2 regions of the Photobacterium sp. HL06 genome follow, and region 2 is predicted to be linked to the other one. Evidence: predicted binding sites of a transcription regulator. Region 2 holds the regulator's gene; the other holds the start of a gene.
What was found. Region 2 encodes PurR, which represses purine synthesis genes. Its sites were predicted from a motif close to TNANGNAAACGTTTNCNTNA; they were not measured.
Positions count from the first base shown of each region.

Region 1: a site for PurR is predicted at 12,384-12,403, ahead of AC51G0_RS00765 (uracil-xanthine permease family protein). Genes of this name have one in related genera too.

Region 1 is NZ_CM183914.1:155,187-171,388, forward strand. It holds gene AC51G0_RS00715 (DUF3726 domain-containing protein) at 1-371, opposite strand, end outside; gene AC51G0_RS00720 (hypothetical protein) at 368-2,077, opposite strand; gene AC51G0_RS00725 (BCCT family transporter) at 2,176-3,738, opposite strand; gene AC51G0_RS00730 (membrane dipeptidase) at 3,828-4,817, opposite strand; gene AC51G0_RS00735 (aldehyde dehydrogenase family protein) at 4,827-6,275, opposite strand; gene AC51G0_RS00740 (RidA family protein) at 6,338-6,739, opposite strand; gene AC51G0_RS00745 (LysR family transcriptional regulator) at 6,898-7,782, shown strand; gene greB (transcription elongation factor GreB) at 7,799-8,269, opposite strand; gene ompR (osmolarity response regulator transcription factor OmpR) at 8,582-9,301, shown strand; gene envZ (two-component system sensor histidine kinase EnvZ) at 9,316-10,650, shown strand; gene AC51G0_RS00765 (uracil-xanthine permease family protein) at 10,845-12,215, opposite strand; gene recG (ATP-dependent DNA helicase RecG) at 12,624-14,705, opposite strand; gene trmH (tRNA (guanosine(18)-2'-O)-methyltransferase TrmH) at 14,724-15,434, opposite strand; gene spoT (bifunctional GTP diphosphokinase/guanosine-3',5'-bis pyrophosphate 3'-pyrophosphohydrolase) at 15,535-16,202, opposite strand, start outside.
Region 2 is NZ_CM183914.1:1,662,897-1,679,098, reverse strand. It holds gene AC51G0_RS07975 (FecCD family ABC transporter permease) at 1-627, shown strand, start outside; gene AC51G0_RS07970 (heme ABC transporter ATP-binding protein) at 624-1,451, shown strand; gene purR (HTH-type transcriptional repressor PurR) at 1,863-2,870, shown strand; cyclic di-GMP riboswitch class I at 3,066-3,170, shown strand; gene AC51G0_RS07960 (TfoX/Sxy family DNA transformation protein) at 3,298-3,888, shown strand; gene AC51G0_RS07955 (hypothetical protein) at 4,155-4,547, shown strand; gene AC51G0_RS07950 (carboxymuconolactone decarboxylase family protein) at 4,709-5,308, shown strand; gene lpdA (dihydrolipoyl dehydrogenase) at 5,320-7,536, shown strand; gene AC51G0_RS07940 (ABC transporter substrate-binding protein) at 7,541-8,722, shown strand; gene AC51G0_RS07935 (ABC transporter permease) at 8,779-10,515, shown strand; gene AC51G0_RS07930 (ATP-binding cassette domain-containing protein) at 10,481-11,128, shown strand; gene AC51G0_RS07925 (CDP-alcohol phosphatidyltransferase family protein) at 11,141-11,755, shown strand; gene AC51G0_RS07920 (DUF2986 domain-containing protein) at 11,854-12,063, shown strand; gene punR (DNA-binding transcriptional activator PunR) at 12,122-13,024, opposite strand; gene punC (purine nucleoside transporter PunC) at 13,130-14,338, shown strand; gene artP (arginine ABC transporter ATP-binding protein ArtP) at 14,650-15,378, shown strand; gene AC51G0_RS07900 (arginine ABC transporter substrate-binding protein) at 15,469-16,200, shown strand; gene artQ (arginine ABC transporter permease ArtQ) at 16,202-16,202, shown strand, end outside.

The DNA.
Region 1 (16,202 bases), 1.5 Mb from region 2:
GCCAGTTTAACCAGCTCGCCGAAGGCCAACCAACGGTTATGGCAGTGCTGAATATTGAGGGTGATGGCCTTTCTGTGAATCAGTTTTTCTAGTGTGTAATCAAGCAGCGTCGGCAGGTGGCATAGAATGCTACAGCCATGCAGATTGGCGGTGAGAAGGCTTGATGATGAGGCTTCGACATCAACCGGGCAATCGCGCTCTTGCTGCAGGAAATCCAGGGCCTTGACGAAATGTTCTATGCCGTTGAGACCGACCATCTCCAGATCGACCACCATGTTGGCAATCATATCGGCTTCACCGCAGCTGCGGCGCATACCAGCAAAGGCTTTACCTGTCAGTACCACCAGTTCATTGTGTGAGACTTGCATCATGCGTTGCCCTCCGGCTGTGATGTTGAGTTGGTGTCGGCAGCGGGCAATAGCGGGAATAGCCATTCACCGTCATGAATTTCATCTGTCAGGGGAGCACCCTGGAAAAAGGTGACCCGTACCCAGCGATCAGAACGCGGGTCAAATTTGGTGGCACCAAACATCGCCAGCTTGCAGCGCAGTAAATGCATCGGCAGGGCATGTTGGTTCAGCACATTCATTTGAATATCACCCATCGGGCAGTGGCCTAACGTCCAGACTCGGCGGGCGATTGAGCGAAATTGTGGCTGCTGCAGCAGAAATTCAGCCAATGTGTGATTGGCAGGTATGTCGGCCAGCGCTTGGTTTAGCTGATAAACCTGGCGGGCGATATCCAGTCCGAGCTCGCGATCTTCGCCTGGTTCTTGGCCCCTAATGCCCATCCGAGGTTCTTCTTTATCTTCCGACCGATACCAGAACCAATAGGTGTTTTCCGGCTGGGTAAAGTCGATGTCTAGTGCCCAGCGATAACGCGTGGCTAATACCCCCTGCACATCACGGATGGTAATACCGGGGGTGAGCGCTAAGTTCTCATCGGCATTCATGGTGCTCTCAAAGTGATCAACGTCATCGGGATAGAGCTCTAGCAAACAGGCAAGGGCTACTTCCTGGGTCTCGTAGCTGTAGTCTTGGTTATGTTCCAGCCATTGCCCCCAGTGCCAGTGTTGCTCCACGGCAGAGGGTAACGTGTTGATCACCGCTTCGAGTTCGCTGACAGCTTGGTGGTTCAATGCCTGTTGGTGCTCGTCAATGGTGACCACTTGCTGCAAGTGCAAACAAGCGCGCCGGAGCAGCGGGATGATCGCGTCACAACTAGCAGGGGTAAGCGGCTTCCCTGTTACAGCTGCAATCGCCTTTTCCCGCTCTGACAGCCATTGGTCAACGATGCGGGGGTGGTTGATAAGGTAAGGGGCCATGCCCAGGCCCGTTGCATTGCCCACCCCTAAATACCGCTGTAGGGGGCGTGCCAGCTGGATGGCCTGCTCGCCACCTTGCTGTTTGGCCAGGAAGTGGATCCAGTCGAGGCTGAACTGGCGCAGCATGTAGACGGCGCACATTTGCGCGCTGAAGGAGAGGTTGAAATCGTGGTTGTCCTGCAAGATCTCAAAATCGGCAATGCCAAACTTGCCGTTACCGTAAACGGCGGTGGTACGCAGGATGTAGCCGACATTGGCGAGCACCTGGCTGTCAGGTTGCTGGCCTTGGGATAGGGACTCGACCAGATGGTCAAAGACCCGGACACTCTTATTGGCACGCGCCAGCACCAGTACCTTGCTGGTGTTCCGGCCGGCTTCCTGGAGCGGCACATTGCTCTGTAGCTGGGCCAACAACGTGTCGTCAACATCACCCTGCACTAAGGCAAAGGTGACATCCCACTTTTCGGCGATAACGCGGTCATTACGTTCTTCATCGGCAATGGCATCGGAAAAGACCACCAGATGATAGTAGTGCTCTGGCGTTTGTAGACGGTAAATAGCGGTGCCAAAACCGAGTTCAGACAATGCCCAGCGATGCTGAGAAACTTGCCAGTCTTGGTTGGCCATCCGGCGGATCAGGCTTCTGACAAAGCTGATCCGCGTTTGGTGCATTGCGCCTAGCCGTTCCGGAGACATAACTGTATCCGGGTGACGTAATTGTGATTGGGTTCCAGTACAAAGATGTGCATCCATTTTGCTCACCATATTGAAGTTATTTGAGCCAGCAAGGACTCATTATTATTATGGAAGGCAGCCCGGTTGGCTGCCCGACCTTAGTAGTAAAACGTGGCTTATAAGCCTTGTTCCTTTGCCATCTTGTATGCCAGCCTCGGGGCATCCCACAATGACGGCAGCAAGATTAATGAAACGGGGACCGCGGTAATGACAATGAAGGACTGGAGCGCCGAAACGCCACCCGAGCCTAAGGAGATTAGGATTAGTGCAGTGAGTCCCATCATTACCCCCCAAAATGTACGAATGAAAGCATTAGGCTCTGTCTCGCCGCTGATCACGACACTGATGGTGTAGGTCATCGAGTCACCGGTGGTAACGATGAAGATTGTCGTCAGGATCAGAAACAGGATAGAAACAATTAACGGGAACGGCAGTTGTTGAGTAATAGCTAACAGGGCGCCCGGCAGGTTGAAGCCTTCGAAGGCTTTACTGACAGAGCCTGGGTCGGCAATTTCAAAGGCGATCCCGGAGCCGCCAACAATGGTGAACCAGAAACAAGTGATGAGCGGGGCAATAATGCTAAGGGTCATCACCAGCTGGCGAATGGTACGGCCGCGTGAAATACGGGAAATAAAGATGGCCATCATCGGACCGTAGCCCAGGAACCACCCCCAGAAGAATACTGTCCACCAGCTGAGCCAGCCTTCATCACCCCGGTAGGTGGCCATCGGGACAAAGTTGTCGAGCATTGCGCCGGCGCCTTGCAGGTAGCCGTTAATAATAAAGCCCGTCGGGCCAACCAGTAACAGGTAGGCCATTAACCCAACTGCCAGAATAATGTTCCAGCGGCTTAGGATCTGGATCCCGCGGTTTAGCCCGCTCAACGCCGACAGGGTGTAGATCGCGATGGCAAAAAGGATAATGATGAACTGGGTTGTGAAGCCATCGGGAATATCAAATAGCGAGTTCAGGGCGAAGCTGATTTGCAGACCAAGGAAACCAATGGGGCCGATTGTGCCAGCAGCAACGGCAATGATGCAGCAGGCATCGATGGTGTTGCCCACCGCCCCTTTCAGCGCGCGCTCACCCAGTAACGGATACAGTAGAGTGCGTGGTTGCAGTGGTAGCCCTTTGTCATAGTGCAGGTGCATCAAGACGATAGCTGTCAGGCTGCCGGTGATGGCCCAGGCCAGAAAACCCCAGTGCATGAACGATTGTGACAAGGCATTGATCGCAGTTTGCCACGGGCTATCAGGCACACCATACAACGGCGGCGGGCTGACATAGTGGGCAATCGGCTCGGCGGCGGCCCAGAATACCCCGCCACCTGCGAGCAGGGTACAGAGCAAAATAGCTAGCCACCGGAAACTATCCATTTCCGGATTGTCTAAATTGCCCAGCTTTACATGGCCGGTCTTGCCAGCCGCAAGGGCCAGGCCAATAAGAAAGGTCAGCAGCAACAGGATTTGCCAGTAAGGGCCGAAAAAGGTCACCGACCAGGAAAACCCGGTGTTGACGAAGGTTGAGAGCAGGGCGTTGTCATACAGGGCGAGGGCGACAAACAGGGCAATAAACCCACCGCTTAGCCATAGTACCGGGTTCTTCAGCCCCAGTTTGTCTGATGTGGTTTGCAGCCCGGTGATAGGCTGTGCTTTTGCTGTATTCATGATGTCGGACATACGATGTCTCCAGACGTTATCGGATTTGTATGGGCAAAAACATAAGGGTTAAGGCCTGCTTGAAATTATTGTTATAGGCAGTCGGTCAGTTATTGGGCTGGTACCAGGCCGTCTTGCAGGAAGCTGAACCAGTTTCCACCCATGATTTGGCTGGTTTCTGGTTCGCTGAACCCCTGTTTCAACAAGCCGTTATAGATATTTTCCATCCCTTTGGTGCCGCTAAACCAGGGCAGCGCATCAGGCCAGCCCGCATTGCTGGACGAGCCTTCGCCGTAGTCCATGGATTTTGACCAGCGCCCGTTGCGCATCCATTCCAGAACTGCCTGCGGCTGGTTCAGGCACAGGTCGCTGCCGATACCGAGGTGCTCCACCCCAATTAAGTCAGCCGTATCTGCAACCATCTGGCAGAAGCGCTCCAGTGAGCACTGGCTGCTGTCTGGCAGGTGAAACGGATAGAGGCTAAAGCCCAGCAGCCCGCCGCGGCTGGCCAATGACTTGATGACCTCGTTCGATTTGTTACGCAGGGCATCATGAGCAAAGGCCGGGTTGGCATGGCTGATACAGATTGGGCGGGCAGACAGGTCGATGGCTTCCAGGGTTGAACGCTCGGCGCTATGCGACATATCGATGATCATCCCGACCCGGTTCATCTCGGCAATGGCCTGCTTGCCAAAGCGGGTGACGCCGCTGTCTTCCTGTTCATAGCAACCCGTCGCCAACAGGCTCTGGTTGTTGTAGGTGAGCTGCATGATCAGCAGCCCCTGCTTGCGCATGACTTCGATCAGGCCGATTTCATCATCAATCGGTGAGCAGTTTTGTGCGCCAAGGAAAATCCCGACTCGCCCTGTTGCCTTGGCTTTCTCAACATCGTTCATGTCCATAATCGGCATAATGAGATCGCTGTTTTGTTCAAAGCGTAGGTTCCACTCAGCAAAGCGCGTTAATGTTTCCCGTGCTGTTTCGTGATAAACCACAGTCGCGTGAACTGCCGTAATGCCGCTTGCTTTCAATGTTTCGAAGTAAGTGCGATCCCAGTTGCAGTACTGCAAACCATCGATAATGATGCGTTCCTGATACATAGAAGCTCCTTAGTAAGGGCGCTGGTAAGTGGTTTTTACAATGGTGTAGAACTCTTTTGCGTACTGGCCTTGTTCGCGTGGACCAAAGCTAGACTGCTTGCGGCCGCCAAACGGAACATGGTAATCCGTGCCTGCTGTTGGCAAGTTCACCATCACGCAACCTGTTTGCGCTTGCTGCTTGAACAGGGCACTGGTGCGCAGGCTCTGGGTAATAATGCCGCCGGTTAGGCCGAAGCGGGTATCGTTAACCGTGGCGATGGCTTCATCCAGGTCGGCAACACGGATCACGCTCGCCATAGGGGCAAAGACCTCTTCCTGGTTAACATCCCATTGGTTCTGGGTGTCGAGAAACAGGGTCGGAGCCATGTAGTAGCCATCGTGTTCCAGGCTTAATTTTTCGCCACCAAAGGCTAATTCGGCACCGTGCTGGCGAGCTTTTTCAATCCAGTCCAAATTTGATTGAAGCTGGTTGCCATCGACCACCGGGCCCATAAAGACTCCGTCTTCAAGTGCATGACCGATTTTTAGCGTGTTCATGCGTTTGATTAACGCATCGACATAGGCATCGTGGATACTGTCGAGCACGACCAGTCGTGATGAGGCGGTACACTTCTGGCCTGCGCCTGAGAAGGATCCCATGATGGTTGCCTCAACCGCAGTTTGGATATCGGCATCATCGGCAATGACCAAGGCATTCTTGCTGCCCATCTCAAGTTGGCAGCGGACGAAGTTAGGAGCCGTTGCAGCTGCCACCTTGCGTCCGGTGTCGACAGATCCGGTGAAGCTGACGGCATTGATTTGATCAGAGTTGATTAAGGTGTTGCCGACTTCTGATCCGCTACCTAGAACGAGGTTGAAGGTGCCGGCTGGCAGGCCTTGGCGGTGGATGATTTCAGTCAGGGCAACGGCACTGGCAGGGGTAAGGTTGGCCGGCTTCCAGATCACGCTGTTGCCGAATGCCAGTGCCGGAGCGATTTTCCATGCGGCAGTGGCGGTCGGAAAATTCCAGGGTGAAATGATAGCCACCACACCGACCGCTTCCCGGCTGACTTCAACAGAGACTCCCGGACGTGTTGATTGGGCAATGTCACCCATCTGACGCAGCACTTCCGCGGCGTAGTACTGAAAGAACTGGCCGGCGCGGTAGATTTCTCCGCGGCCCTCGGCAAAGGGTTTGCCTTCTTCGCTTGAAAGCAAGGTGCCGAGTTCATCGCAGCGGGCGATCAGCTCGTCACCAATGGCTTGCAGTACTTTCTGTTTTTGCTCGAGGGGCGTTTTTTCCCACACTGGCTGCGCTGCTTTGGCGGCCTCAATGGCGTGTTGTACTTGCTGTTGGCTGGCCTGGGCAAACTCCCCTAGGTTCTGGGTAATATCCGAAGGGTTGATGTTGCTGATAGTTGTTGTGCCGGACTGCCATTCTCCGGCGATGTAGAGGGCTTTTTCTGCGTTAAATGTCATGGGACGATCCTTGAAATAATGCGTTATCTGATTCAGTTGCTCTGATAAATCGATGTTTCTGCTTATGCATCTTCGTCATTGACGGCAGCGTAAACGACAAGCTCGACGAGCATTTCTTCCCGAGCCAGGCCGGCAACAACGACGGCGGCACGGTTGGGGTATGGGGCGTTGAAATAGTCGGCGTATACATCATTGACGGTGGCCAGGTAGCTGCGATCGGTCACATAAATTAGTACCTGCAGGACAGCATCGGTTGAGACACCGGCACACTCCAGGGTGTGGACCAGGTTATCCATGGTCTGGCGGGTCTGGGCTTCGATCCCACCATCAACGACACTGCCGGATTGGTCTATTGGGATCTGGGCGGTGTACAGGGTTCCGTTGTTGACGACAGCCCACTCCAAAGGGGCTTTTGAGGCAAAAAGAGCGGTACGGACGGATTTTTTTGATGATGTGGCTGACATATCTCACCTGTAATGTAACGAGAATGTTTCAATGTGGTTAAATAGTGCACATAATAAGATGATAAATCGAATGGTTTATTTCTGACACTTGATAAGTTTTTTTTATCAAAAAGGAGCGGCGAATAGATCATGTTGTAGGTATCAAGGAGGCAAATAAGATGGATATGAAGCTACAGCAGTTGAAGCACTTTTCTTTGGTCGTTCAGGAAGGTGGCTTTCGGGCGGCTTCAACCAAGGCGAACCGCTCTCAGGCCGCGCTGTCGACGTCGGTAAAAGAGCTGGAGAAGATCCTTGGCCAGCCACTGTTTGAGTCTGGTCATAAAGCCAAGCTAACACCTTATGGCGAAGTTTGCCTGCCGAAGGTTGATCAGTTTCTCCGCCTCTACCAGGCTCTGGACAGTGACTTGCGCGCGGCTGCCATCGGTCAGCAGGGACAGGTCCGGATTGCCAGTGTGCCGTCGGTGGCCGCGAAGCTGATCCCCAAGGTGCTGGCGCTGTTCAGTGCCAGTTACCCGCAGGTGGAAGTATCTTTGGTCGATGATAATGCCGCCGGGGTGGAAGCCCGGCTGTTGGCCGGCGAGGTCGATCTGGCGCTGGGTAACTGCCTGCATGTCAATGATGAGCGAATTGACTTTACGCCATTACTGTCAGATCAGCTGGGGGTGGTGTGCTTGCATGATCACCCTATTGCCGAGTTAACTGATGGGGTCGGGTGGCGCCAGATCACGGCGTATCCGTTTATTAAAAATGGTACTTGCAAGCTGCTGGCCCCGACGCCTGCTCGGGTATTGACTGAAAGCGCGCTGTACACGGTGGAAAATATCACGTCCTTGTTCTCGGTACTGGCGCTGGGGATTGGTGTCACGACCTTGCCCAAATTGGCCTTTCCTGATGCTGACACACCGCTGGTCTGGCGGCCGTTGAACGATCCTAAAGTGGAACGGCAGATAGGTATTTTCCGCTTGCATGACCGTCATATCTCACCAGCGGCTAATGCGTTCTTTGCTCTGTGTTGCGAACAGTTGTTAGTCCGGGAGGATTAACGGCGGCTGTCGACGATCAGCGATAGCGGATGCTGTTGACGAACCACTCCTTCTTGCCTGCCGGGGTGCTGACCTCAAATTCATCGTCGACTTCTTTTTTCAGCAACGCCCGCGCCATGGGGGAGTCTATGGAGATATAGTCATTGCGACCATAGATCTCATCTGGGCCGACAATGCGAAAGCTTTTGGTTTCGCCGTCATCGTTTTCGATCTCGACCCAGGCACCGAAGAACACTTTGCCGTCTTGCTGGGGAGAGTAGTCAACCACCTGGACAATTTCGAGGCGCTTGCGCAGAAAGCGCACCCGGCGATCAATTTCTCGCAGGCGCTTTTTGTTGTACTGGTAGTCGGCATTTTCACTGCGATCGCCCAGGCTTGCAGCCCAGGTCACTTTTTTGGTGACTTCAGGGCGCTCTTCCTTCCAGAGAAAATCGAGCTCTTCTCTGAGCTTGGTGTACCCCTCGCGCGTGATTAAGTTGGTTTTCATTGCCTTGTCCTGAACCTGAATACAAACCAAATCATCTAATGCTTTGTTGATGGCGTCAATAAGTCAGATCAGGATATGGGGTGACGGTGAGCCGTTTTGGATAATTGATTGAATTTAAGGTAATTTAGTGAGTGATAAGCTTGAAGCTGGCAGATTTTTGATTTCGCTGCCGTACTATAATCAGGAATGGCCGGACATATTCGGTAACAATTTTGGCGACTTTTTAGCGGCAGAATTCAGCTTCAGGTTGGAGAGGGTCGAGTAAACTCCGTTCAGAGCTCGATAACACGATCGATGCAGGTAAGGTGAGATATGCAGGAAAATTACAAAATTCTGGTTGTTGATGATGACATGCGCCTGCGTGCGCTGTTGGAGCGCTATTTGTCGGAGCAGGGTTTCCAGGTGCGTAGCGTGGCGAACGGTGAGCAGATGGATCGCTTATTATCTCGTGAGACTTTCCACCTGATGGTGCTGGACTTGATGCTGCCGGGCGAAGATGGCCTGTCGATTTGCCGTCGGTTACGTAATGCCAACAATATGCTGCCAATCCTGATGCTGACCGCCAAAGGTGATGAAGTTGACCGTATTGTCGGCCTTGAAGTCGGTGCGGATGATTATCTGCCGAAGCCTTTCAACCCGCGTGAACTGCTGGCCCGGATCCGTGCTGTATTGCGTCGCCAGACGATTGAAGCCCCTGGTGCTCCGAGTGTTGACAGCAAAATCATTGAATTTGGTGATTTCCGCCTGAACCTAGGCACCCGTGAGATGTTCCGTGGCGAAGAGTCTATGCCGCTGACCTCCGGGGAGTTTGCCGTGCTAAAAGCCTTGGTTACCAATGCCCGTGAGCCGATGTCCCGTGATAAGCTGATGAATATGGCCCGTGGCCGGGAATACTCGGCGATGGAGCGTTCGATTGATGTGCAGATTTCCCGTCTGCGTAGAATGGTAGAAGAAGATCCGAGCCGCCCACGTTATATCCAGACGGTATGGGGGCTAGGCTACGTCTTTGTACCTGATGGCAGCGAGGCTTAAGTGAGGCAACAATGATGCGGATGTCGCCGCGCAGTACGTTCACCCGTACCTTAATTCTTCTGGCTGGCTTGCTGATCGCAAGCCAGATTTTTTCGTATCTGGCGGTACTCAATTACGCCTTGTTGCCCAGCCTACAGCAGTTCAACCGTATTCTGGCCTATGAAGTGCGGTTAATGCTCAAAGAAGATGTCGAGCTGGCTGACGGTAAAATGTTCCACCTTGATCCTCCGGTTCGCCGCCAGCTTCTGGAACAGCTGGGGGTGACGCTACACCTTGAAGGTAGCCCTGAGCTCAAGGAATACCAGCAAGCTACCCAAATAGAGTACCTCAGCGAGGAGATGAGCCGTGAGCTTGGTGCGCCAACCGAAGTGCGCCTGGTGTTGGGGGCTGACAGCTACGTGCTATGGATGAAGTGCGATGCCATGCCGGGGTACTTTATGCGGATCCCGTTGTCGGAGCTACAAGAAGAGGATTTCTCGCCGCTGTTTCACTACAGCCTGATCATTGCTTTTATGGTGATAGCCGGGGGCTGGCTGTTTATCCGGATCCAGAACCGGCCATTGGTGGCGCTAGAGCAGGCGGCATTGCAGGTGGCCCGCGGTGAGACGCCGCCGCATTTACCGGAAAGAGGTGCCTCGGAAATTCGTGCGGTTACCAAGTCGTTCAACCGGATGTCTGAAGGGATCAAGCAGCTGGAAGATGACCGGGCGCTATTGCTTGCCGGAGTGAGCCATGACTTGCGTACCCCGCTGACCCGGATCCGCCTGGCGACAGAAATGATGTCGCCGGAAGACGGTTACCTGGCAGAAAGCATGATTAAGGATACCGAGGAGTGCAACGAGATCATTAGCCAGTTCATGGACTACCTGAAATCGACCAAGAAGCAGGAAGAAGAAGATCTTGACCTGAATATTCTGTTGCAGGAAGTGGCCGAAGCCGAAGGGGGCTACGAGCGCGAGATTGAACTTGAGCTGGGTGATATTCCCGGTATCGTGCGCGCCAATGCAGTTGCAATCAAACGTTCGGTGGCTAACCTGGTGGTGAATGCGATCCGCTATGGTAACGGCTGGGTGAAGATATCCAGCGGCGTAACCGCTGATCGCAAAACGGTGTGGTATTGTATCGAAGATGACGGCCCGGGTATTGAACCTGATCAGGTTGCCAAGATGTTCCAGCCCCTGACCCGTGGTGATTCGGCCCGTGGCAGCGAAGCGGAAGGTACCGGCCTTGGCCTGGCGATTGTGAAGCGGATCATTGACCAGCATGAAGGCGGGATTATGGTGAGTAATCGTAGTGCCGGCGGCCTTAAGGTGCAGGTTAGCTTGCCGTTAGTGGTTAAGAAGCACTGACAGGTTTTGCCGATATATGCTTCGCATAGGAAGCGGGTTACGCTGCGCTCCGGGAAGCGGGAGAAAAGCGGTCCTATGGTCCTGAGGCCCTAAAACAAAAAGCGAGAGTTCATGTTGACTCTCGCTTTTTAGTTTTTACAATTTGCGACGCTTCACGCTTCACGCTTCACGCTTCACGCTTCACGCTTCACGCTTTATTTCTTCTCTTCCGGCAATACCATATTCAGGACAATCGCAGTGATACCTCCAGCCGCCATGCCTGAAGATAGGATGCTCTTGATCCATTCCGGCATGAACTGCAGGATTTCCGGTTTCTGGGCAATACCCAGGCCCATGGAGAACGACAGTGCCATGATCAGAATGGCACGACGGTCTAGCTCGCAGCGGGAAATAATACGTACGCCTGATGCGGCAATGGTACCGAACATCACGATGGTTGCCCCGCCCAGCACGGGTTCAGGGATCATCTGGACCAAGTTAGCAACTCCTGGGAACAGGCCTAGCAGCACTAGCATACCGGCAACGAAATAGCCGATATAGCGGCTGGCGACACCCGTTAGCTGGATGATGCCGTTGTTCTGGCTGAAGGTAGAGTTCGGGAAGCTGTTCAATACCGAGGCTAGCGCTGAGTTGATACCATCGGCCAGTACCCCACCTTTGATCCGCTTCATGTAAACCGGGCCAGCAACAGGTTGCTCGGAGGTTTCTGAGGTCGCCGTGATATCACCGATAGCTTCCAGTGAGGTAATGGCAAAGACGATGACCAGTGGGATCAGCAGTGACCAGTTAAAGCCCAGGCCGTATTGCATTGGCAGCGGGATTGCAATGAGATCGGTTTCTGCAGCACGTGAGGTATCGAGCATCCCGGTAAACCCGGCAAGGGCAGTACCGGCCGCCATGGCGATAACAATGGAAGAGACCCGCAGGTACGGGTTTTTCACCCGGTTGAGCAGCACGATAAGGCCAAGTACCGTACCGGCCAGCATCAGGTTGTCCAGGCTGCCGAAACTGCCGTTTTCAATGGCGGCATAGCCACCGCCCATGGATGTCAGACCGATTTGGATCAGGGTCAGGCCGATCAGGGTTACCACAATGCCGGAGACCAGCGGGGTGATAATACGCTGGGCATGCTGGAGGACACGGGAGATAAATACCTCGGTCAGCGAGGCGACCAAGATAGTGCCGAAAATCGCGGCCATCATGGTTGGGATATCAGCGCCACCTGCCTTTAGCGCCAGGCCTGCGCCAATGATAGGGCCGAGGAAGTTAAAGCTGGTTCCCTGAATGGAAAGCAGGCCGGAGCCGATCGGGCCAAAGGTACGGATCTGGATAAATGAAGCCAGGCCAGAAGCAAACAAGGACATACTGACAATAGTATTGGTATCGCTGGCGGGCAGGCCCAGTGCCTGGCAGATGATTAGCGACGGAGTGATCACAGCAACAAACATCGCCAATAAATGCTGGGTGGCAGCAAACAGGGTTTGCGGCAGTGGTGGCCTGTCTTCCAAACGATAGATCAGATCCGAATTTCGTGGTGTTTCAATGTCGCTATGCTGGCGGGTCATGGCCGTCTTTTCCTTGGGCTTACTTCTGGATCCCTTTTTAGTGCGCTGAATGGGCACTTAAGCGTGAAAGCTGGATATCTCTGTGATTGCTGTTACTCAGATCCAAGCCAACACCGGGAGAAGTGAAAGTGGGTGAAATTTGTGCGCTATTGTAATTATCTTTTTGTAAATAGCAAACGTTTGCGCTGTTTGCGTAGGATTATTTTCGCTTGAGCCAGAAATAACGGATGGGAGGGAGAAAACGTAAGGAATGTGCCAGAGGCTCGATTTTCCCTTGGCTGCCAAGATCACAGTGCGAAGTTATGTTGGCAGCCAAGCGATTGCTAACAGTCAAAAAGGTTGGATTTTTCTCCTTTCTGACTGGAATAGTGGTCAAGTGATGCCCATACGGACGGTACTGTGTCTGAATTAGGCGTTGGAGTAGTTTTCACGCTGTCCTAACCAGCGTTCAATGATGGCTTGGGCATTGTCCGGATAACGGTCGTGGACATAGCGGGCCAGCTTCTGTACTTGCGGTATTAAGTGCTGGTCACGAACCAGATCGGCGACTTTGAACTCGGCAATGCCGGTTTGCTTGGTGCCTAGCAGCTCGCCAGGCCCGCGGATTTCCAGATCGCGCTGTGCAATCACAAAGCCATCACTGCTTTCACGTAGCACGCCTAAACGCTTCTGGGCGGTTTTCGACAAGGGGGCGTGATAGAGCAGGACACAGTGGCTGGCGACACTGCCCCGGCCGACCCGGCCACGTAACTGGTGTAGCTGTGCCAGCCCCAAACGCTCGGGGTTTTCTATGATCATCAGGCTGGCATTGGGGACATCTACCCCGACCTCGATCACGGTAGTGGCAACCAGTAGATGCAGCTCACCGTCTTTGAAGCGTTTCATCACTTCTTGTTTTTCAGCAGGCTTCATCCGGCCATGGACCAGGCCGATATTGAGCTCGGGAAGCTGTGCAGTCAGTTCATCGGCGGTATCGGACGCGGCTTGTGCTTCGAGAACTTCGGACTCGTCGATCAGGGTACAGACCCAATATGCCTGGCGGCCTTCATTGAGGCAGGCACTGCGGATCCGTTCGATAATTTCTGCCCGGCGGGAGTCGGGTAGTGCCACGGTCTGGATAGGTGTTCGGCCCGGTGGCAGTTCGTCAATGACGGATGTTTCAAGATCGGCGTAAGCCGTCATTGCCAAGGTACGTGGGATTGGAGTGGCGGTCATGATCAGCTGGTGCGGGTAGCGGCCGTCGTTGGCCCCTTTTTCGCGCAGTTCCAGGCGCTGGTGGACACCAAATCGGTGTTGCTCATCGATGATGACCAAGGCCAGGTTGTTAAACACCACCTGCTCTTGGAACAGGGCATGGGTGCCGACCACCATTTTAGCTTCGCCACTTTCTATTCGTGCCAGTTCAGTGTTTCGGGCTTTGCCCTTGAGCTTGCCGGCCAGCCAGCCGACTTCGATACCCATCGGGTTGAGCCAATTGGCAAAGTTAATGGCGTGTTGCTCGGCCAGCAGCTCGGTCGGGGCCATCAGCGCTACCTGGTAGCCATGCTCAATTGCCCTCAGCGCCGCTAAGGCTGCCACTAGAGTTTTGCCTGATCCGACATCGCCCTGTACTAGCCGCATCATGGGGTGCGATTTGGCTAGATCGACCTCGATGTCTGCCACGACCCGCTGCTGGGCTCCGGTTGGGCTGAACGGCAGGCTGCCTAACAGGTTATTTTTTAATGTCTCGCAGGGAAGCAGCGGCCAGGCATCATGCTGCTGGCTTTTGCTGCGCACCGCAAGCATCGATAGGTTTTGTGCCAGTAACTCTTCGAGGATCAGCCGGTGCTGGGCCGGGTGTTTGCCCTCTTCTAGCTGGTCGAGCGATACATCTGGTGTTGGGCGGTGCATGATGTGCAGTGCCTGGGCTAGTGTCATCTGGCGGTCGTATAACCCTTCTGGCAGGAGCTCGCTAACGGCAGCTTTGTCGAGCAGGCGCAGGGCCTGGTCGGTCAGGTTGCGTAGGGTCAGCTGGCGCAGGCCGTCGGTGGTCGGATAGACCGGTGTCAGGGTTTCTTCGACACTGAGCTCGGTAGGCTCGGAAAAGACCTTGTAATCCGGATGAATGATTTCCAGCCCGAACTTGCCGCGTTTTAGCTCGCCATAGGCCTTGACCTGTTTGCCTTCACTGAGGCTGTTTTTCATTGCCGCATTGAAATTGAAAAATCGCAGGGTGGCCGAGCCGCTGTGATCGCTGATTTTCACACTCAGCATCCGGCGCTTGCCAAAACTGATACTGCTGCTCAGTACTTCACCTTGAATGGTCAGGTGCTGGCCGGGCATAGCATTGGCGATCGGCCAGATCCGGGTACGGTCTTCATAGCGGAGCGGCAGGTGAAAAAGCAGGTCCTGAACGTTGTTCAGGCCAATTTTTTCCAGCTTTTCTGCCATTTTGGCACCAACACCGGACAGTTCGGTCAGGGCTATGGTATCAAGTAGTTGTCCGCTCATCGCTATTCCTGATTGTGGCTATTTATTCGGTTTTTTCTTCGGCTCTGTGGCCTGCATGATGCTCCACCACTGATCATCAGCGGCGATTTGTCCCTGCTCATCCAGCGGCGGGTACGGTAGCCCTTTGCGGCGGGCAACTTTCGCCAGGACCGGGTGACCACGTTCGAATAGAATACGGTGAACCACTTCATCAGGCAGCTGGGTTTTCTCCAGCTCATACATGCCCGCATTCTGGCGCTGGCGCTGGGCCTCGTACAAGATCAGGGCGCTGGCGACAGAGACATTTAATGACTGTACCATACCTACCATAGGAATGATGATGTCCTGATCGGCCAGGGCGAGAGCTTCAGGGGTGATCCCATTTTTTTCGCCACCGAGGATAATCGCGGTAGGTTTGGTGTAATCCACCTCACGAAAATCAACCGCGGTGTCTGACAGGTTGGTCGCCAGTACCTGCATCCCTTGTGCTTTTAAGGTGCTGACAGCGTTGACCATGTTGTCATGGGTTTCCAGTTCAACCCAGTTACGGGCACCCGCTGAGGTATGGCTCAGTACGCGCATTCCGTCTTTGGGCCATACAGCATGGACCTTGTGTACACCTACCGCATCAGCGGTACGGATAATGGCGGAGACGTTATTGGGTTTATGCACTTCTTCCATGCATACCGTCAGATCTGGCTGGCGAGTAGCCAAGACAGACTGAATACGTTGAAAACGATCGGGAGTCATAGTGTTCTTTGTCGTTCTTTGATAAAGAAAACGCCCGAAAACGGGCGTTTATGTTCAGTACCGGAAAAGCTGGATTGGCAGGCCAGCCCTTCTCTGGTCATTAGTTCTTCTGGCGCGACACACGTACGACATTCGGCATGACCCGGATACGGCGCATGATGTTGGCCAGGTGGATACGTCCTTGGGTCGTCAGGCGCACCGTAATGGTATACAACCGACCATCTTTTTCTTCGGTTGCCAGCCCCTGGATGTTGGAGCCGGTAGACGCGATAGTATTGGTCAGATCGGCCAGTGCCCCCTGGTGGTTTTGCATATCAACCTTCAGGTTGGTCACGAATTCTTGCTCGAAGTCTTCGCTCCATTCGACCGGCATGTATTTATCCGGCTCTCTCTGATAACCGCGAATGTTGGCACATTCTTCACGGTGGATCACCAGGCCTTTACCCGGGCTGACATGGGCCATGATCGGATCACCATTGATTGGATGACAGCAGTTGGCAAAGGTCAGCAGGATACCGTCCGCACCCTGAATAGGTAGGCGGTGGGTGGTTTCCTTTACTGTTAACTCATCGACATTGCCCAATAGGCGGCGAGCCATTACTACGCTCATCAGTTCGCCGAGGCCAATGGCAGTCAGTAGATCATCAATGGTTTCGAGGCGTAAATCGGTCAGCACCTGGTGCAGGTTATCCGGATCGATTTGGTCGATGCTCAGCTCACCCAGTGCATGGTTGAGCAGGCGGCGGCCAAGGGTGATCGATTCCTCGC
Region 2 (16,202 bases):
GGTGCGGCCAGTACTTATCTTGTCTACCGCCTTGGCACAGATAAAAACGGCACTTCTGTCACTGTCATGCTGCTTGCCGGTGTTGCTATTGGCGCCTTGTCAGGTGCCGCCCTTGGGTTGATGAACTACTATGCTGATGATCAGGCTCTGCGCGATTTGTCTCTCTGGAGCATGGGTTCACTTGCTGGTGCGACATGGCCAGGGATCATACTTGCTTTTGTTACCCTAGGTAGCTTGTTGTTTTTGTTCGACCGCAATGCCAATGCGTTAAATGCTTTCTTGCTGGGCGAAGCCGAAGCTCGCCATATGGGCGTAAATGTTCAGCGGTTGAAAAGGCTGCTTATTTTGCTCTGTGCCGCGGGGGTCGGTGTCACGGTCTCATTAACCGGTGTCATTGGCTTTATCGGCCTAATTATTCCCCATCTAGGAAGAATGCTTACCGGGCCGAATCACAAAACATTGCTGCCATTGTCGGCACTACTTGGCGCGTTAATCCTACTCATCGCCGATATGCTGGCTCGTGTTGTCGCCGCCCCGGCAGAATTACCCGTCGGGATCATCACAGCTATTCTCGGCGCACCATTCTTTATCTTCCTACTTATAAACCAAAAGGGAAGAATGTCATGAACACTGCAACAGAAAAGAACAAGCCTGCTGCTATCGAAGCCAAAGGGCTGCACCTGACGTTGGGTGGAAAAACACTGCTGAGCAACTTCAACTTAACCATTGCCAGCGGCGAACTAACCGCCCTTCTGGGCCCCAATGGTGCCGGTAAGAGTACGTTGCTCAAGGTACTGTGTGGGGAAATCGATGCAGGCGGCGAAGTGTCCTTCTTCGGTAAAGCACGTAATGAATTCAAGCAGGCAAAGCTTGCCAAGCACTTAGGTGTATTGCCACAGCACAGCAATTTGAGTTTTGCTTTTACCGCACAAGAAGTGGTAGAGCTCGGTAGCCTGCCACTGCAAATACCCAATGTGCAAACCAAAACAATCGCCACTGAGAAAATGAAGCTTGTTGATGTGCTGTCGCTCAAAAATCGGCTCTACCCTTCCCTATCCGGCGGTGAAAAGCAACGGGTGCACTATGCACGGGTGCTTACCCAGTTAAGCCAGGCAGGCAAGCAGTGTATGCTGATGCTCGACGAACCGACCTCGGCGCTCGATCTCGCCCACCAGCATAGAACTCTGCAAGTCGCCCGAGGCCTTGCGCAATCGGGGGCTGCCGTGATCGTAGTGATCCATGATCTGAACCTAGCGGCTCAATATGCTGATCGCCTTGTTATTATCAATGAAGGTAAGATCCAGGCTGATGGTCCCCCCCGACAAGCATTACAGAAAGACACGATCAGCCGAGTCTATGGCTGGCCCGTACACATCGGCGAGCACCCAACCGATAACTATCCTGTTGTGATGCCTGCGATCTCGTCTGCAGAGTTATCAAAAGCAGTATAAGTTAATCCTATTTTAGCAGGACAGCCTCAGCCCAAAAGCTGAGGTTTTTTACTTGCCAGAAAGCAAAATCATCGAACCAGATTGCACGTCATATGCACTAAATTGTTGTAAAATTGCGGTGAGTTTGTTGATATCTATCAAGAATTACAGGGTTGGGATACAGAAACGTTGCACTGTGCGCTACACTCAGTAGAATGTGAACGCAAGCGATTACACAATGCAACGTCGGGAAAGACGAGAGAACAAGGCCGCTCGTGACTGAAGCGGCTTTTTGGCGTTTTTGTACGCTGTACCAAACAGAACAATTATCTGGATACAGTCAGATAATTACTCTGTTTGGTACTTTCAATTACAAGTGATTATGAAATGGTCGGCTCTGACCTCTGATCTTAAATTATTAGAAGAATAAGTATGGCAACGATTAAAGATGTTGCACGTATGGCTGGTGTATCAACCACAACAGTTTCTCACGTGATCAACAAAACACGCTTTGTTGCAGAAGCAACACAGAAAAAAGTATTAGCGGCCGTAGATGAACTAAATTACGCGCCAAGTGCTGTTGCGCGAAGCCTAAAATGTAACACAACCCGCACCATCGGCATGCTGGTAACCAAGTCTACCAATCCATTCTTTGCCGAAGTGGTCCATGGGGTTGAAGAGCATTGCTATGGCCAAGGCTACACCCTGATCCTATGCAATACTGAAGGTAACCTAGATAAGCAACGTGACTATCTACGCATGCTCGCTGAAAAGCGTGTAGATGGCCTATTGGTAATGTGTTCTGACTTGGACGAGAAGCTGCTTGAACTCCTTGAGCGCAAGAAAGACTTACCAATGGTGATCATGGACTGGGGCCCGGAAAGCCCGCATACGGATAAAATTCAGGATAATGCAGAGCTCGGCGGCTACGTTGCAACCAAGTACTTTATCGAACACGGCCACACTAAAATTGGTTGCCTGTCAGGCCACTCAGACAAATCGACCTGCCAAGAACGTCTGAAGGGCTTTTATAAAGCGATGGGTGAAGCGCAGCTTAGTGTCAATGAAGACTGGCTGCTTGAAGGTGATTTCGAGTGTGAGTCAGCGGTTATCGCCGCCAATAAGTTCATTGAAATGAAAGAGCGCCCGACAGCAATTTTCTGCTTTAACGATATTATGGCAATGGCGCTGATCAGTACTTTCGAGCAGGCAGGCATACGCGTTCCTGATGATATTTCAATTATTGGCTATGACAACATCGACTTGGCACCGTACTTCTCTCCGCCCCTGACGACGATTCACCAGCCTAAGCGCCGCCTGGGCAAAACGGCGATTGAGATCCTGATGGAACGAGTCAAAGATAAAGAACATGAACGCCGTATTTTTGAGATGGCACCAGAACTGGTTGTTCGCAAGTCAGTCAAAGACTTGAACGCCTAATCAACCAAGTCGCAACCCATAGAAACCGATATTACTTATCGGTTTTTTTATGTCTTAAATGACGGTTGTGATGCATTGATTTTGAGGCAAATATATTTTTTGCCACTAAAAACATAGACATATTTATTGAAGCAATATCACACTTTTAAAAGTGGGAGCAAGTTCAAAAATATTATATGGGATATGCTTATTAAGTCACGAACAAGGCAAACCTCCCGAAAGGGTGGGACGCAAAGCTTCCGGCCTAAAAGTGGTTAGTTTTTCAACAACTAAGTCTCTTATGGTAGCGGGGTCGCCGATGGATCTAGCAAAAAGTCATGTCATGAATCCTGACATTATCCTGACATAACTTTTTTGTGAAATTTGCTAATCTGAAATCCTCGCTCTGTTGTTAGGTGACCCAAGAAATATTTCACCGAGAAGAAGCATGGACAAACCAGTACTTAAAGAATCATTACGATTATTCAGTTGTTTCGAGAATGTAAAGTCTCGCTCAATGTTTGGTGGCTTTGGCATTTTCGCGGGTGAAACTATGTTTGCACTCGTGGTAAATGACAAGTTACACCTTCGTGCAAATGCCGAAAATGAAAAAGAATTTAAAAAAGCAGGGCTTACACCTTATGTGTATAAAAAGCGCGGCTTTCCTGTTGTAACTAAGCACTACGCTATTCCAGAAGAATGGTGGAGTGAACCCGATAAAATTCTTTGCCAAGCTAAGCGTTCCTTTACTGCCGCCAAACAAGATAAAGAAACCAAAAGCAAATCAGGCCCAAGTCGTATTAAAGACTTACCAAACCTCCGTTTAGCCAACGAACGTATGCTGAAAAAAGCAGGTATTACTACGGTTGACGAGCTCTTTGAAGCCGGTGCCCTGAATGCTTACAAGGCGTTACAGCAGTCTCACCAGGAGTCGGTCAATATCGAGTTGCTATGGGCCTTAGAAGGTGCCGTAAGTGGCCAGCATTGGTCGGTCATTACTCAGCAACGCCGCTCAGAGCTCCTATCTGAGTTGCCATAGGTTAGAGACATCGATAAAAAAGAGGTGCTATGCACCTCTTTTTATTATCTGCACTCAAATACACACCCAAGACCAGTGAAATTAAGCACATTGCCGAACGAGCATATTGGTTTCGTTGTAAATTTATGCCCTCTCTTATGACAATTTTTTGTCATAGAACGTCAAATATTGATACCTCTCACAAAGCTGTTCATAAATGCATCAATATCCTTTTCTTCAATATCGGCATTAGTAGAATGAGGCTGTCGTTCACACAGGAGGTTGTCATGCACTGTTCCAAGCCTTTTCCTGGACAAGCAGACCAGATGTTCAAAGACAAGTTTTGCAAGTGGCCAAAGCTCATGCGTGCTCTGGTGATAATTAGCCTGATCCCCCCCTTTGCAATCTTGTTTATGGTTTATAGGCAACTTGCTCCGGTGGCAGCCCTTGACGATGCACTTACCCTCACGGCAGGTTTCAACCTATTATTGCTTTTCTGGGGGTTATTACTGAAAATCCGCTCAAGAAAGTACTGGTATCGCAACTACCATATTGGTAAAACCATGCTCCTAGCAATGCTACCTGTCATTGCATCCGGCTATATACTACTATCGCAACCGGATGTTCCGGATATGGCCAAACAACAGAAAACCCAAGCTGTTCATATTTCGCTCAACTAATAGAATTTAAAGAATTTTTTCGATTTCCTGAAATTTTCTTGCCCGTTATTCGGTCTCTGTCTCATACCAATCTAGTATTTTACCCGATCATTGCATCGATTAGATTGATATACTCGCTGTAGCATAAATTACAGCCAGACAGGCATCATTAAGGGGCTCATGTGCGTATTCCAGCCAAACAACATTATTCTTTTCTTATCAAGCCACTTCTTTGGCTGCAAAAGCGCCATTATGGCAACGTGCTAAACCCGGCATTGCTCTGGGGGCGACGTCCTACCCTATTCTGGCTTGTCGCTGGATTTTTCGGCTACCTCGATCGCAAGTCCTCCCCCGTAACACCCGTTGTCCGATCCTTAGTCTGCGTCCGGGTGTCACAGCTCAATGACTGCGCGTTTTGTGTCGATGCCAATGGAATGAAATTAGCCGAGCGCTGCGATTCCGTGGAGAAAATCAAGGCCCTTGCCAACTGGCAGCACAGCGAGCTTTTTGATCAGCAAGAGCGTGCCGTACTGGCCTATGTAGAAGCGATTACCATCACTGGTCAGCGCGTAGACGAAGCAATGATTGCACAGCTAAAACAGTGGTATGACGATGATGCGATTGTTGAGCTAACAGCATTAATCTCATTCCAGAACCTATCAGCCAAATTCAATACCGCGCTTGATGTACCGGCACAAGGATTTTGCTCACTGCCTATTCAGCCCGGTGATACGGACAAGTCCGGAGAGAAATCGTTAGCCTCTCCTTCCGACAATAAATAAAAGGTGAAGTCATGGACAGAAAAAAACTGCTACTACTCGGGACGATAACCAGCCTTATTGGTCTGTGGTTTGCCTTCGATCTTGGTCAGTACTTCACCCTTGAGCAGGCAAAAGCCCAGCAGGTTGCCCTGCAGGATACCATTGCCCAACAACCAATCTTGTCTAGTACGGTATATTTTGTCCTGTATGTGGTTGTGACGGCCCTGTCGCTACCTGGCGCGGCCATTATGACACTGCTTGGAGCGGCTTTATTTGGTTTCTGGTGGAGCCTACTATTGGTTTCTTTCGCCAGTACTATCGGGGCAACCTTGGCCTTCTTGTTCAGCCGCTTCATTTTACGGGACTGGGTCCAGAATAAATTTGGCCACCGCCTGGCTCCGATTAATGCAGGCATTGCCAAAGATGGTCCCATTTACCTGTTCACCTTACGCCTTATCCCGGTGTTCCCGTTCTTTGTGGTCAACCTGCTAATGGGGTTAACCCCGATTAGCACCCGTATGTTCTACCTTGTTAGCCAAGTCGGGATGCTGGCTGGCACCATGGTGTATATCAATGCCGGTACCCAATTAGGCGAAATTGACTCGCTAAGCGGTATCATTTCGGCACCAGTTCTGATCTCCCTTGCACTCCTGGGTGTTTTCCCTCTCGTTGCCAAATTTGTCATGAATATGATCAACCAACGCCGTGTGTATGCGAGCTGGCAGCGGCCTACACGATTCGATCAAAATATGGTTGTGATTGGCGCCGGGGCCGGTGGATTGGTCAGCTCTTATATTGCCGCAGCGGTAAAAGCCAAAGTAACACTCATCGAGCGTCATAAAATGGGTGGCGACTGTTTAAATACCGGCTGTGTTCCTTCAAAAGCGATCATTCGTGCAGCACATACAATGGCTGAAATTTCACGAGCGCAGGAGTTTGGTATTAAAACGAGCAAGCCAGAGGTAGATTTTGAACAAGTTATGGCACGTATTCACAACGTCATTGCCAAAATTGAACCGCATGACTCAGTAGAACGCTACTCCAAGCTGGGCGTCAACTGCATTAAAGGGGATGCGCGGATCCTGTCGCCATGGGAAGTCGAAGTCAATGGCGAGCGCATCACAACGCGCAATATCGTTATCGCCACCGGAGCACGCCCACTGGTACCCAATATTCCGGGGCTAGACACGGTCAACTACCTGACGTCCGATTCTATCTGGTCGCTCAAAACGCAACCTAAACGCCTGCTTGTATTGGGAGGTGGCCCTATTGGCTGTGAGCTGGCCCAGAGTTTCAGCCGCTTGGGTAGTGACGTAACCTTAGTTGAAATGGTCGACCAATTGCTGATCCGCGAGGACAGTGAGGCATCTGAGCTTGTCAGGCAAAGCCTGCAAAATGACGGCGTAGACATCAAGCTGGGTCACCGGGCAATGCGGTTTGAATCCGTGACTGACCAAGATGGTAATCGTGCCCAGCGTGCCTATCTTGATTTCAATAATGAAAAACAAGTCATCGTCGAGTTTGATGCCGTCATGCTGGCACTGGGCCGGGTTGCCAATGTGCAAGGATTTGGCCTCGAAGAGTTAGGTATCACGGCCACAGAGCGTGGTACCGTAAAAGTAAATGAATACTTGCAGACAGAATATCCAAATATTTTTGCTGTCGGTGATGTTGCCGGACCGTTCCAATTAACCCATGCTGCCGCTCACCAAGCATGGTATGCCGCGGTTAACGGCCTGTTTGGTCAGTTTAAGAAATTCAAAACCGATTACTCGGTGCTTCCGGCGGCGACATACACCTCACCAGAAGTAGCCCGAGTTGGCATCAATGAAAAAGAAGCCATGGCGCAAGGTATTGATTATGAAGTCGTCACTTATGGGATAGATGATCTTGACCGTGCCATCACAGATGGTGAAGATCATGGCTTTATTAAAGTGATTACGCCAAAAGGAAAGGATAAAATCCTCGGAGCAACCATTGTCGGCAACAATGCCGGAGAGCTACTGGCTGAATTTACCCTCGCAATGCGCCATGGTTTAGGCCTGAACAAAATCCTAGGGACTGTTCACCCTTACCCGACGATGAGCGAGGCGGTGAAATATACGGCTGGAGTGTGGAAACAAGCCAATGCTCCCAAAGGCCTGCTCGCCTGGGTAGAGAAATACCACACCTGGATGCGCAAAGAAAACAACAACAAGGTAAACGAAGTACCTTCCAATACCACACTAAAAGAAGAAAGGGATATCTGATCAGATGAAGAGACTGCTATTAGGGTTAGCCATTTCGCTAGCCACTAGCCTACCGGCAGTGCAAGCCTCTGCCGAGACACCAGCGGCCACGAGCTGGCAGCAAACTGTTGACAAAGCACAGGGCCAAACGGTGTATTTTAATGCCTGGGGTGGCAGCCAGGAGATCAACGATTATCTACGTTGGGCGGGCCGACAGCTTCAGGCGCAATATGGCGTTACGCTAAAGCACGTCAAAGTTGCCGACATTGCAGAAACCACCCAGCGTTTGCTGGCGGAAAAAACCGCCGGAAAAAATAGCGGCGGTAGTGTCGATATGGTGTGGATCAACGGCGAAAACTTCCGTTCGATGAAGCAAAGCAACCTACTTTACGGCCCTTTTACTGAGCAACTTCCAAACTGGGAGTTTGTTGATAAATCGCTGCCTATCGATGAGGACTTTACCGAGCCAACCAATGGCCTTGAAGCACCTTGGGGTGTCGGTCAGCTGGTCTTTATCCACGATAAGCAAACGCTGAATAACCCCCCGCAAAGTTTTAGCGAGCTACTTAGCCTGGCAAAAGCCTTTCCGGGGAAAGTCAGCTATCCGCAACCGCCTGAGTTTCACGGCAGCAGTTTTCTCAAGGCTGCATTGATCGAGCTAACTGACAACAAAGACGCGTTATATCAGCCAGTCGATGCAAAAACCGAAAAGGCCAAGTTTGACCAGGTCACCGCACCCTTGTGGCAGTACCTAGATCAACTCCACCCGGTATCCTGGCAGCAAGGCAAGCGCTTCCCATCTGGCACCAGCGAAACAATCCAGCTATTGGATGACCAACAATTATTGCTGGCGATTACCTTCAACCCCAATGCAGCCAATGCGGCCATTGAGCATGGCAACCTGGTAGAAACCGCACAGACTTATGCATTCAATCAGGGTGCATTGTCCAATATTCACTTTTTGGCCGTTCCCTGGAATGCATCGGCAAAAGAAGGCGCCTTGGTTGCGATCAACTTCTTGATGAGCCCAGAGGCACAAGCCCGCAAGGCCAATGCCGCCATCTGGGGCGATCCTTCTGTTTTGAAGCAAAGTGCACTGGCAAACGGAGGGGCACGGGGCTTCTCGCTGTTTAAGTCTATTCCCGAGCCTCACCCTAGCTGGCTTACAGCGCTGGAACTAGAGTGGCAAAAGCGCTACGGTAGCTAAAATTGCACAGGTATTAGCGCTGATACTTGCGCTAATACCTGTTCACTAGGTTTTTTATGATTCGTTTGTTGTACCTTTTCACCCTACTCCTCTGCGCTCTGCCATTCGTGCCTGGGGTGTTAGGGGTTGTGATTCCAGCATTTTCCTGGCTGCCTTCGTTAGGGCTGACGACACCCAATATTTCTGCCTTTGTCACTGTTGCCCAATGGCCTGGATTAGCAGAGTCCATACTGCTCACCCTGTTTACCGGCTTAGGCAGTACTGCCTTGGCAATTTTGTTCTGCTTTCTGATCCTAAAGCAATACTGGAATAGCCCCCGCTGGCAGCATGTGGAACACACTCTGTCGCCTATGCTGGCCATGCCACACGTCGCCTTTGCTATCGGTTTTGCGTTTATATTCGCTCCAACAGGTTGGTTTTTTCGCCTCCTTGAATCAGCCGGGTTTGACACCAATGGCTGGTTCAGTTTGATAAAGGATCAATATGGCATTGGCCTCCTGCTTGCCCTGGCAATAAAAGAAACCCCTTTTCTACTACTGATGAGCATTTCTGTTCTCCAACAAATCAAAGTAAACCGGCTTCAGGCCGTCGCCTCAGGGTTGGGTTATAACCATAATGAAAGCTGGCTTAAAGTCATACTGCCCCAGTGGTTGCCAGGCATGCGACTACCAATCTTCGCCGTTGCCGCCTATGGTATTTCTGTGGTCGACGTCGCCTTAATTTTGGGCCCGGCAAGGCCATCAACACTTTCGGTACTGGTTTGGCAATGGTTTAACGAACCTGAGCTCACGCTGCTGCCACGGGCGGCGGTTGGGGCTATCGTGCTATTAGTGTTTGCCGTGCTGGCACTGGGTATCATCCGCACAGTAGAGTGGTACCTGCTGCAGCATTGCCGCCAATGGCAGATTAATGGTCCGAAACGCTTGAAATCATACGTAAGTTTCAGTGAAGCTTCGCCAAATAACACCAATCGTCGCTTCCCTAGCTACGCCCCCTTTGTGTTGGTTCCGATGCTTGTCATCCCGATATTGGTGCTTTGGTCATTTGCCCAACGTTGGCGTTTTCCCGATTTACTACCCAGCCGATATAGTACCCGTTTCTGGCAGCAGGAGTCTTTCACGCTGGTTGAGCTCGCGACCAACAGTATCTGTTTCGCCTTGGTCAGCAGCCTTTGTGCGCTGGTACTGGCCATTACCTGTCTCGAATATCGCCAGAAATATCAGCGTGGTATTCCCAGCTGGTTAATTGCGCTCCCGATGGTGCTGCCTCAGCTATCACTGTTGTTTGGTATTCAGATCACAACGTATTTTATACCCGGGCAGTGGTACTGGACCTGGGTCGCGTGGAGCCATCTATTTTTTGTCTTCCCCTACCTGTATTTGGCATTGGACGGCCCCTGGCGTAACTATGACATTCGCCTCGACCAATCAGCCCGAAGCCTGGGTTTGAATGGTTGGCAGACGTGGTGGCGGGTAAAACGTCCGTTAATGCTGCCAGCAATTTGGTTAGGCTTGGCTGTCGGGATCAGCGTCAGCCTCGCCCAGTACCTACCGACACAGATGCTCGGGGCGGGACGTATATCAACCGTAACCACCGAAGCTGTCGCGCTTGCCAGTGGTCAGGACCGACGCGTCAGTGCGGTATATGGTCTACTTCAGGGTATTTTGCCCTTTATCTTCTTTACCATGGCTATCGCAGCAAATCGCTACTCTGCTCGCTTTACCCGACGAACCCAGCAACAACGGAGAGAAAACACGGATGACATTATCTGTGGAAAACCTCACTTTAAGTAATAGTGAGCAGCGCTTGTTCCAACCTGTCAGTTTTCAGGTTGAACCAGGTAAAATCCTTACCCTGATGGGCCCCAGCGGTTGTGGAAAATCGACCTTGCTCAGCGCCATTGCCGGCCACCTGAGCCCTGTTTTTTTGCTAGAAGGAGCAATTAGCCTTGATGGGCTAAATATGATCGAAATGGCCCCCGACCAACGCCGTATTGGGATACTTTTTCAAGATGATCTCTTGTTTCCACACTTAAACATCTGGGAAAATCTCGCGTTTGGCTTACCTAAATCTATTGTGGGTAACAACCGCAAAGCAAAAGCCATGGCGACATTGCAACAACTCGGCCTGAGCGAGCTGGCAGAGAAAATGCCGACCGAAATATCAGGAGGCCAACGCGCCCGTATTAGCTTAATGCGGATGTTACTATCAGAGCCTCATGCCGTCTTGCTTGATGAACCATTTAGCAAGCTAGATAAAGCCCTGCGCAACGAGTTTAGAAGCTTTGTTTTCCAGCAGATCCAGCAGCAAGAAGTCCCCGCGCTGATGGTAACCCATGACGATGACGATATTCCCGATGGCGGCAGTGTACTGCGCTGGCCATGGGCTGAAACAAACCAGGATTGAAGAGGAAACACCATGTTAGATCGCTATGCCGTCAAAGTAATTCGTTGGCCTTTGAATACCTTTTCAGCCCTGCCTGACAAACTGGGGATCACCGCCAATCAAATCACACTTGCAGGCTTTGTCCTCGGTTTGTTTGCGCTGCCTTCTTTGGCCTTTCAGCAGTATGAATGGGCGCTCGCCTTTATCCTGTTAAACCGGTGCTTTGATGGCCTTGACGGCGCTGTCGCCCGGCGACAAGGGATCTCCGACTGCGGCGGCTTTTTAGATATAACGCTAGATTTTCTGTTTTACTCAATGGTGCCATTTGGCTTTGTGATCGCCAATCCCGACACCAATGCGGTTGCTGGTGCCTTCTTGATCTTCTCGTTTATCGGTACGGGCTCGAGCTTTCTGGCCTTTGCCATTATGGCGAGCAAGCGCAATATCGAAAGCCCGGTGTATAAACAAAAATCCCTGTACTACATCGGTGGTTTGACCGAAGGTACAGAGACTATTGGCTGTTTTGTTCTGTTCTGCCTACTGCCGCAGCACTTTGCCACTATCGCCTGGATCTTTGGCTCTCTTTGCTGGATCACCACCAGCACCCGGGTTTGGGCGGGTTACCATACCCTCAAAGAAGCTAAGTAGGTTACGCACCCCTAGATGAATAAACCATCATTCTGCTTGTCTTCAGCCAAGATACCGCTACAATCAGCGCCTAATATTGACGAGTGTACACCGAGACTATGAACAGAAAGAAAAAGATTAACGAGGCCCTGAAGAAAAGGCAGAAGAGGACTAACGCGAAGCTTCACCGTAGTAACAAGCCCCGTTATATTTCAAAAGCAGAACGAGCTAAGATGGAAGCAGAAGCGGCCCAAAGCCAGGACGCGGTTTCCTCACAAGAGCCACAGCAAACTCCTGCTGACAGCCAAGCTGAATCTACAGGCGAATAGCGCTCTTTTTCTGATTTTGAAGACTTGCTGTATCTATACCGCAAGTCTTCTCTTTCGATCATCTCATCCACTCTCGATGAAGCTGCTCACTGTCTCCCAGATATTCTAATAACCAATCAATGGCAGGGTTTTGGCTCTCCTTTCTCCAGGCTAGGCAACACGGGCTTGCGGCAGGCTTATTTGTAAGTACCTTCTCAACCAGTTCCCCAGACTCTATCCTCGGCTGGACCATATGCTCTGGTACCACACAGATCCCAAGCCCGGCTTTCAGGCATTGGATGGCGCTGTACCAGTTTGGCACCATGATCCGGCGCTGGTTATCCATCATCCAGGTAACACGCTTTGGTAATACCCGGGATGTATCTTCAATGCAAATAACCGGGTATTGCATTAACTCTTCAGGACCGAGCTCATAATCCACCGTGGCTAACGGATGATCTGGCGCGACCACGAACTTCCAGTACAAGGTCCCCATGTCGCGATAGGCAAACGAGCCACTGACAGGCACCGCTGCCGTAGCACCAATCACCAGATCAGCCCGGCCATCAGCCAGGGCATCCCACACCCCGTTGAATACCTCCATCGACAAGTGCAGTTCAACATCAGGGAATTCGCGGTAAAAGTCACGTACCAGGGTATTCACACGGCTTTCCCTCACCACCGTATCAAGCGCAACCGATACGCTTTGCGACCAACCATTTGCTACCCGTTGGGTCTGTAATTTCATCTGCTCCATCTGTTTGATCAGGTTACGGGCTTCCTCGACAAAATACTCACCTGCCGGGGTAAGCTGCACCTGTCGGTGCAACCTAACAAATAAATCAACAGCAAGACGCTCTTCTATAAGCCTAACCGTGTAACTGATTGCACTTGGAACCTTATGCAACTCGTCTGCCGCCGCCGAAAAGCTCCCTCTTCTTGCAACAATATCAATAACTTGCAGATCGTTGTACGAAAACATATCAAATCAAATATTTTGAAAGCAATGATGAAATATTACCGTTTCACAGCCAAGTAAAGCAATATTAAACTTGCCACCATAGTAAAACAGATAAAGTCACCTTTTATGAACAAACAACCTTCAACAATTACTCTTATATGGTTTGCATGTCTAAGTATGCTGGGTTTCCTGGCAACCGACATGTACCTCCCTGCTTTTGAAACAATGCGAGAAGATTTCAATACATCACAGTCACTTATAGGTTTGTCGCTAAGTATTTTCCTATTGGGTATGGCGTTAGGTCAGTTGATCTACGGTCCGCTCTCCGATCGTGTCGGCCGTATTAAAGTATTGATGGGCGGAATGATTCTGTTCAGCATTGCATCTGTACTGTGTGCCTTTGCACCGAATGTCGAGTTCATGCTGGTCGCCCGTTTTGCCCAGGCACTAGGCGCCTGCAGCGCAACTGTTATCTGGCAGGCCGTGGTTGTTGATCGCTACGAAGGCAAGGTCTCTGAACGTGTATTTGCTACCATTATGCCCCTAGTTGCCCTTTCTCCAGCACTTGCCCCTCTTGCCGGTGCCTTGCTTGAAAGCCAGTTCGGTTGGCGCAGTATTTTTGTAGCCCTGGTTGGTTTTGGCGCTGTTTTATCCATTATGACGCTTAAAGAGCCTGAAAGTGCAAATTTAGACAAAAAGCAGGAAAAAGTCACCACTCAGCTACGTCGCGACTACCAGCAGATCTTAAGTTCAAAAAAATTCATCGGCAACATGATGATCTTTGCAGCCTGTTCTGCGGCATTCTTCGCCTACCTGACAGGCTCACCGTTTGTTATGTCAGCCATGGGCTATTCAGGTGCTGATATCGGCCTGAGTTACGCACCTCAAACCGTTGCCTTCATTATTGGTGGTTATGGTTGCCGTACTTTGCTAAGCAAATTTGATAGCCAACAAATCCTGCCTTGGATCCTAAAATTATTTGTTACCAGCGTAACAGTCATGTTCCTTATCTCTGTCAACGCTGAGCCAACAACAATCTGGCCAATCTTGGCTCCTTTCTGCCTGCTGGCAGTCGCAAACGGTGCTATCTACCCGATCATCATCAGTAAAGCGCTGGAAGATTTTAGGAGCTGCAGTGCAACAGCAGCTGGATTGCTGAACTTCCTGCAGACGATGGTGTGTTTCGCAGCAAGCGGTATCGTGTCGGCCTTCTCTTCTTACGGACTGATCACTGTTACAACTTCAATGTTCGTGACCGCTTTTATTGCCCTGATTGGCTATGCCCTGGTTGTACAAGCTCGACGCCAGTCAGTACAGCACGCTCAGACCGCATAAATTAGCACTCAAGATCGAATAAATAGTTAAGGCTGCCTACGGGCAGCCTTCTTTTTTCGCCGAAAAACACCCTATCACCTCCAATCGTAAAATGATTAAAATCTCATCCTCTAGAATCCACCCATCTTTGCTACTTGCTATATCTTTAACAGTTAGCCGATAACACACTGGTTAAACCAGAGATAAAAACCACAGACCGAACATTTTTTAAACAAAGATATAACACATTGGATTATTTATACATTTTTCTTGCATAAGATCCCACGTTGAGTAATATAAAAACCCAGTGACGATTAATGCAGTAAGTCAGCATGAGTATTCAAGTAAACAATATCAATAAATTCTACGGAACCACGCAGGTTCTTCATGATGTGAACTTCACCTGTGACAAGGGCGATACCCTGGTATTACTCGGTCCAAGCGGTGCCGGTAAAAGCTCATTGCTACGTGTATTGAACCTGCTTGAAACGGCCAGCAGCGGTGAGCTGCAAATTGCTGACGAACGTTTCAACTTCGCCACGACAGTTCAAGAAAAAGATGGCCTGAAATTACGCCGCAAGGTCGGTATGGTTTTTCAGCAATACAACCTATGGCCTCATTTAACGGTGTTGGAAAACCTGATCGAAGCGCCAGTAAAAGTCGCAGGCATGAATAAAGAACACGCCAAGAAAGAGGCTCTAACGATCCTGTCTACCCTGCAATTGGCCGACAAGATTGATGCCTGGCCATTGCAGCTCTCTGGCGGCCAGCAACAACGTGTGGCAATTGCCCGCGCACTGATGATGAAACCGGATGTATTGCTCTTTGATGAACCAACCGCTGCTCTGGATCCTGAAATTACCAACCAGGTTGTCAAGATCATCAATGAACTGAGCGAAACCGGTATTACCCAGGTTGTTGTGACTCATGAAGTCGACTTCGCACGAAAAATTGCCAGCCATGTTTTATACCTGGAACAAGGTCGAATGATTGAACATGGCACCAAAGAGGCGTTTGTAAATCCGGCAACACCGGAATTTGCAGAATACCTCACACACTGATTTAACCCTTTATACCCTTAATAACCCAATTTCCTCTGCGTCATCATTATCGACAACGATGCAGGGCATAGTTACGCATGGAGTATCGCGATGAAAAAGATCTTACTAGCTTCCCTAATCGGCCTGGCCTCAAGCCACGCGGCAGCGCAAGACGAAATTAAATTTGCTATGGAAGCCACTTACGCACCTTTTGAATATGTTGATGAAAATAATCAAATTCAGGGGTTTGATGTCGATCTTGCGAATGCACTTTGTGAAGAAATCGATGCGAAATGCTCGTTCCATAACCAGCCTTTTGACAGCCTGATCCCTGCCCTGAAATTCCGTCGTTACGATGCGGCAATTTCTGGTATTGATATTACCGAGCAACGCTTGCAACAGGTGAACTTTACCGACGCGTACTATGAAAACTCAGCAGCGTTTGTTGCCATTGAAGGTAACGTTGCCAGCCAAGCCGCACTTGATGGCAAGCGTGTTGGTGTTCAGAATGGTTCAACCCACCAGAGCTACCTAACCGAGCAAATGGACGGCGTAACGGCAGTCCCTTATGCAAGCTACCAAGATGCTTTCATTGACATGCAAAACGGCCGTATTGATTCTGTCTTTGGTGACACGGCAGTCGTTGCAGAGTGGTTTGAAAAAAATGACAAGCTTACTTACGTCGGCGAGCAAGTAACCAATGCCAAGTATTTCGGCAATGGTTTCGGCATTGCGATTAACAAGAACAACCAGGAGCTGGTAGAAAAACTGAACGCGGCACTGAAGACAGTGAAAGCCAACGGTGAATACCAGGTGATCTTCGATAAATACTTCGGTAAGTAATA